Regions from separate parts of the Gordonia sp. IITR100 genome, predicted to be linked through region 2. Evidence: riboswitches for the same ligand, from Rfam matches in the RefSeq annotation. Region 2 holds a riboswitch; the other holds the start of a gene.

Region 1 (3,402 bases), on a different contig from region 2:
GTACCCGAGACGTGGGAGTGGCGGCAGCAAGCCCTGCACCAGCCGGACCACCGGCTGCAGATTCGCCAGTTCGATGCCGAACGGAAGCCCGATGGTCGGTCGATCGGACAAGAAATCGCCGATGGCGCCCTGGTAGCCGAGGTTGCGAGCCCAGCCCTGGACGAGTTCGGCGAGTGCGGAGTCCGCAGCGACCATACAGACGCCGTCCGCACATTCGACCGGACGTTTCGCCCACGTGTATCCCGGCTGCAGCGGGTTGCCCGACATCTCCTCTGGATACAGGAAATGCTTGACCTGGTAGCCGAGGATGCCGTCGATGGCGCCGATCGGGTCGTAGACGGGATCGGGCAGGTCGCAGATCGGGTCGCCCTCGATGCACACCGACACGACCCGGTCGCTGACCGTCCCGAAGCCGGCGTCCGTACTGTCGGCACCACGCGACCCCGACATGGTCAGACCCGGGATGATCCCGATCAGCGACAACTCGATACCTCGCCCGGTCTTGTCACCGGCCTGCCGCGGATCCGAATACAGCTCGCCCGACACCCCGACGTCGGAGATCACGACGTCGTCGCTGGGATCGTCGGGCGTGTTCGCGACATCGAACTTCCGGCCGTTGCCGATACCGGCGAGCACGTCTCCAGCGATGCGCGCCCCTTGCGAATAGCCCGTCACCACCACCGGCGCCTCGGACCCGCACGCTTCTCGATACGACGAGATCGCCGACGCCGTCGATGCGATCCCCTGTTCGGTACTGCGGTCGTACCCCGTCGCTCCGAGCGGCCATATGGTCGCCGGGTAGGGCGCGTTGATCACCTCATAGCCCTGCTCGCGGTAACGCTCCTTGACGCCCTCGAGCAATAGCGACTCAGCGTCGACGGTCCCCCCGACCACCACGACGGCACCGCTGCACGAGGGCCCGCCGGCTGTCGCCGCCGCCACCCCGGTGAAGCCGAATGCGGCGAGGGTCGACAACGTCGACATCGAGGCGGCCAACAGAGCGACGCGTCGGGTCCGGAGATGAGCCATCACGGCCATGAGCGCTCCTGTGCGAACCCGGACCACCTGAGCGGAGCATTCCGGTGCAGCCGGGGCTGTCCCGAACTCTAGATCCGCGATCGCGGAACCGACAGCACGCTGAGCGTCGCTAACTACCTTGACCAGTGGTTTCGCATCTGACCACACCCGATTTCACTCGGTCGGAGGACAGCCACCGGCACCCTTCCGGTGCACTTCTCAAGGGTTGGGCGCGGCGTGACCGGGACGGTTCTCGGGCGCTCACATCCGTGTTATATCCTTGTCGCCAGGTCATGAGTATCAGTGCGAAGCCCCGGCTGGCTGATCGGCAACCCTCCTTCCGCGGTGGGGTGCTCCGGGTGATGACCGGGTTGCGGGATCGCAGTGGCGATCCCCGGCAAGCGCGGGTCCGAAGGTCGGACCCCAACAGGGTCGAGTTGGCCCTGCCGACCGTAGAAAGTGATGAATCGCCATGTCTGATGTCCCTGACGGCACCCTCGACAGCAACGATCCCAGCGAGAACTGGAGCTTCGAGACGAAGCAGATCCACGTCGGGCAGTCCGCGGACGCGGTGACCAACGCCCGTGCGCTGCCGATCTACCAGACGACGTCGTATGTCTTCAACGACACCCAGCACGCGGCCAATCTCTTCGGGCTCGCCGAACCGGGCAACATCTACACACGCATCATGAATCCCACGCAGGATGCCGTCGAGCAGCGGATCGCCGCGCTCGAGGGCGGCGTCGCCGCGCTGCTCGTCGCATCGGGACAGGCCGCCGAGACCTACGCGATCCTCAACGCCGTCGAGACCGGCGGGCACGTGGTGTCGAGCCCCCGCCTGTACGGCGGCACGTACAACCTCTTCCACTACACACTGCCCAAGCTCGGGGTCGAGGTGAGCTTCGTCGAGGACCCCGAGGATCCGGCGTCGTGGCAGGCCGCGGTCAAGGACAACACCCGCGCGTTCTTCGGTGAGTCGATCTCCAACCCCAACAACGAGATCCTCGACATCTCGGGGATCGCGGAGGTCGCGCACCGCAACGGCGTACCCCTCATCATCGACAACACCGTCGCCACCCCGTACCTGATCAGCCCGCTGGCCCACGGCGCCGACATCGTCGTGCACTCGGCGACGAAGTACATCGGCGGTCACGGCACCGCGATCGGCGGCGTCATCGTCGACGGCGGCACCTTCGACTGGCGGGTCCAGCGCGACGGGAAGGACCTGTTCCCCGGTTTCACCACGCCGGACCCGAGCTACCACGGTGCTGTCTTCGCCGACCTGGGCGCGCCCGCCTTCGCACTCAAGGCACGCGTGCAGTGGTTGCGTGACACCGGCGCGGCGATCTCCCCGTTCAACGCGTTCCTGTTGGCACAGGGCCTGGAGACGCTGAGTCTGCGCATCGAGCGCCACGTCGCCAACGCGCAGAAGGTCGCCGCCTTCCTCGATGCACACCCGCAGGTCGAGTCCGTGGCGTACGCGGGTCTGGAGTCCTCGCCCTGGTACAAGCGCGGTCAGGAATTGGCCCCGAAGGGTCAGGGTGCGATCATCGCCTTCGAGATCCAGGGCGGAGTGGACGCCGGCAAGAAGTTCGTGGACGCGCTCAGCCTGCACAGCCACGTCGCCAACATCGGCGATGTGCGGTCGCTGGTCATCCACCCCGCCTCGACCACACACAGCCAGCTCACCCCCGAGGAGCAGCTCGCCGCGGGCGTGGCCCCGGGACTGGTCCGGCTCGCCGTGGGCATCGAGGGAATCGACGACATCTTGGCCGATCTCGAACAGGGATTCGCGGCGGCCAAGTGAAACAGGTGAGGCAGCTTTGTCGGTGAGTATCGACCTGAATGCGACAGCATCTGATCAGCCCGACTGGGAGACCCTCCCGGACGGGGAACTCGTCGGCATTCCCATCGGCTCGTTGCCTCTCGACAGCGGAGCACGGATCGACGACGTCACCCTGGCGTTCCAGCGCTGGGGGACGTTGTCGCCGTCCCGCGACAACGTCATCCTCACGCTCCACGCACTGACCGGCGACTCGCACGTCACCGGACCCGCCGACGCCGACCACGACTCGGCCGGATGGTGGGACGGGCTGATCGGCCCGGGACAGGCCATCGACACCGACGAATGGTGCGTCATCTCCGCCAACGTCCTGGGCGGATGCAAGGGCTCGACGGGTCCGGGCTCCATCGCCCCCGACGGTCGGCCCTGGGGCTCACGCTTCCCACAGATCACCGTGCTCGACCAGGTCCGCGCCGAGGTGGCACTGCTGGACCGCCTCGGAATCCGCAGCGTCGGTGCGGTTCTCGGCGGTTCGATGGGCGGCGCCCGCGCGCTCGAGTGGGCCATCGAGTACCCCGACCGCGTCCGCAGCGCCCTCGTGC
Region 2 (3,402 bases):
ACCTCGATGGGCTACCCGGCCGACTACGGCTACATCGACGGCACCCTCGGTGAGGACGGCGACCCGCTCGACGCGATGGTCCTGCTCCCCGAGTCGGTGTTCCCCGGCATCATCGTGCGCGCACGGGTCGTCGGCATGTACACCATGACCGACGAGGCCGGTGGCGACGACAAGCTGCTCTGCGTCCCCGCCAAGGACGTGCGCTGGGACCACATCAAGGACATCTCCGACGTGTCCGAATACGAGCTGGGACCCATCGCCCACTTCTTCGAGCACTACAAGGACCTCGAGCCGGGCAAGGAGGTCGACCCGGGCGGATGGGTCGGCCGCGACCAGGCCGAGAAGATCGCACAGGAGGCCATCGATCGCCTCGCTGCGCACCCCGACGCGGCCAACGAGCCCTCGCGCGGCTGATCTCTCCCACACACGAGACCGCCGGCACCATCATCCGAGATGGTGTCGGCGGTCTTGTCTGGTCACCAGGTGGCTTCGACTCGGCGCCTCGACCTCCACGCGCTCCTTCGTCGCTTGCTCGGCCCGGCGGCTACGCTCGGTGCCGGCTCAACCAGCAGTGGGTCAGGCCACGCGGTACCGCTGCTCGGCGAGCACCGGCAGGATCTGTTCGCGGATGCGGCGTTCGGTGGCCGCGCCGTCGATCGGGATGAGGATCACGGCGTCGGCGACCTCGGCTGCGTAGATGTCGCGGACCAGCGTGATCAGTCCGTGTGTCGTCCCGATGTAGCGGATGGTCCCCGAGCCCGTCTCCGACGACGCGTTCACCGCCGCAGCAGCGGCCGTGCGCGCCGACGCGGCGTCCGGCGCGACGGCCACCTCCACCTCGAGTGCGACCACGAAATTGGCCTGATCGTGGCTGCCGGCCCGGAGCAGGGAGCGGGCGCGCTGCGCCTCGCGGAGGGTCTCCCGCCGCACGACGATCGGAAACGTCTGTGCGAGATCGTCTCCCGCGAGCGCGATCTGGAATCCCGGACGTCCGATGCTGATCGGGGCCGTCGGGGTGGCAGTCTGTGCGGCGATCACGGTGCCGCGGTCAGCACGTGCGTCGAGTTCGATGGTCATCTATTCACCCCTGGTCGAGTTCGGTCGGTCTGTTCGGTTCGCGCCCGGAATGCATCGAGAATCCGGTCGATGTCGTCGACGGTGGTGCCCGCTCCGAAACTCGCGCGCACCGTGTCGGCCGGCGGTGCGAGGCCGTCGACGGTGTAGCCCGCGACTCCCGCGCGGTCGGTGGAATCGGTGAAGATCCGCAGCGGCGTGAAGCTGCCGATCGCGGCCAGGCCGGCGTCGAGACGTTCGGCGAGGCGGCGTTCATGCAGGCCGATCGTCTCGGGTCCGAGATCGGCGAGCACCCGACACGCCTCGGCGACCGCGATCGCCCCGGGAACGCCGTCGGCGTCCGGCGAGGCATCGACATCGGCGGCGTCGAACCAGTCACGACGACCGATGAGAACGCCGGCGCCATCCGTCCTACGACCTGGTTCACCGAACGCCAGGTAGTCGATGCCGTGGCTGACGACGGAGACGGGCCGGTGCCCGACGAGTTGCGCGGCGTCGACCAGGATGCGGGCCCCGGACCGGTGCGCGAGCGAGGCGAGCCGGCCGATCGGCAGCACCTCGCCGGTGATGTCCGATACCGCGGTCACGACCAGGAACGATGCCGGCGCCGAGGCGAGCTCGGTCTCCAGCGCGACCAAGGTGTCCTCGATGGTCTCGCAGGCCGGGACGAACCGCGCCCGGTCGCGCCCCTGCCGTGGTGCGCACCACCGCAGCAGGTCGGCGCCCTGCCCGATGTCGAGGACGACGACGTCGCCAGGAGTGATGCGCGCCGCGAGGTCGAGGGCAACGGCGGCATCGCGGGTGAAGACGACGGTGTCGTCGACCCGCGCACGGACGAACTGCCGCACCGATTCCCGGGCGGCGTCGAAGCGGACGTCGACTGCGGGCGACAGGCGACCGGCGGGTGCGGACAGGACAGCGGTCACGGCAGGAAACTCCTCAGACAATTCGCGCTTGCCGCGTCCGGTCGGTACGCGGCCGGGTCGTCACCCGGAGCACCCCACCGCGAAGGAGGGTTGCCGACCAGCGAGCCGGGGCTTGTCACTGGCACTCATGACCTACGACCAAGGGTCGTCGATCTCGCGCGGACGTGTCAATTTTCACTCAACGTGATCGGAAGTTAGGGCACACTTACCTGTAGCGTGTCAGGGGTGTCAGCGACTGATGTGTTCGTGTTGTCCCGCCCGCACGGCACCGTGCGGGGCATGGGCGCGGTCCGTGCGTTCACCGACGTCGACGCCGCCTCGGCCGCCCTGCGCGCCGGGACCGTCGACGGTCTGACCGGCGCGATCCCCTTCGACCTCGCCGAGCCCGCCGCGCTGGTGGTGCCCGAAGTCCTGCACGTCGACGCGGCGCCGCTGGCAGGCACACCACCGCTGACGCGCACCCCGGTGTCGACGACCCTGCACCCCACGGCCGACGAGCACCGCGAACGTGTCGCACACGCGGTGAAGCGGATCGTCGCCGGCGACGTCGGCAAGGTCGTACTCGCCCGCAGCGTCGACATCGTGCTCGACGCCGAGGTCGAGCCTCTGCAACTCCTCGACGCACTGGCGGGCGGCAATGCCGGACACAACGCATTCGGTGTCGATCTCGGCGCGGCCACCGGCTCGGGTTCGTGGCTGTTGGGCGCGAGTCCCGAAGTGCTGCTGCGCAAGTCGGGTTCCGTCGTCACCTGCCACCCGTACGCGGGATCGGCGCCGCGGTCACCCGACCCGGTCGTCGACCGCGCCGCTGCCGACGGATTGTTCTCCTCGGCGAAGGATCTCGCCGAGCACGCCTTCGTCGTCGACCACCTGCGAGACCGGCTGGGACACCTCTGCGACGACGTCGACGCGCCGTCGACCCCGCAATTGCAGTCGACCGGGGAGGTCTGGCATCTGGCCACCCCGATCCGCGCGCGGCTTCGGGACCCGGCGACCACTGCGCTCGATCTCGCACTCCTGCTCGGCCCCACCCCGGCGGTCTGCGGCACGCCGAGTGATGTTGCTGCGCAGATCATCCGCGAGGTCGAGGGTGAGCGCGGCTTCTATGCGGGGGCGGTCGGCTGGTGCGACGCCGCCGGCGACGGGGAGTGGATGGTCACCATCCGGTGCCTCGAACTCGAGGCCGATCGTCGCAGCCTCCGGACGTGGGCCGGCGGCGGTATCGTCGAACACTCCGACCCGCAGGGCGAACTCGAGGAGACGGCGTTCAAGCTGCGGACGGTCCTGAACGCGTTGGGCATCGCCGCACTCGACTGAGCGGATCAATTGCGGACGCGCGCGATCTTCGCCCGTTACGCTCGTCGATGATGCCCGACGACCTGATCATCGCCCGAAATCCGGA

The links. Region 2 has a riboswitch for S-adenosylmethionine ahead of B1818_RS10120 (aminotransferase class V-fold PLP-dependent enzyme). Riboswitches for the same ligand answer to the same signal wherever they lie in the genome.
Region 1: it holds a riboswitch for S-adenosylmethionine, as region 2 does, so the genes downstream of both, B1818_RS04785 (bifunctional o-acetylhomoserine/o-acetylserine sulfhydrylase) here and B1818_RS10120 (aminotransferase class V-fold PLP-dependent enzyme) in region 2, are expected to answer to the same signal.

What each region holds. Positions count from the first base shown of each region.
Region 1 covers NZ_MVKV01000002.1:204,875-208,276, forward strand. Annotated here, with positions in the region: gene B1818_RS04780 (PE-PPE domain-containing protein) at 1-1,038, opposite strand, end outside; SAM riboswitch class IV at 1,307-1,427, shown strand; gene B1818_RS04785 (bifunctional o-acetylhomoserine/o-acetylserine sulfhydrylase) at 1,490-2,824, shown strand; gene B1818_RS04790 (homoserine O-acetyltransferase) at 2,841-3,402, shown strand, end outside.
Region 2 covers NZ_MVKV01000005.1:37,162-40,563, forward strand. Annotated here, with positions in the region: gene B1818_RS10110 (inorganic diphosphatase) at 1-414, shown strand, start outside; gene B1818_RS10115 (hypothetical protein) at 577-1,077, opposite strand; gene B1818_RS10120 (aminotransferase class V-fold PLP-dependent enzyme) at 1,074-2,000, opposite strand; SAM riboswitch class IV at 2,020-2,133, opposite strand; gene B1818_RS10125 (isochorismate synthase MenF) at 2,241-3,317, shown strand; gene B1818_RS10130 (ERCC4 domain-containing protein) at 3,368-3,402, shown strand, end outside.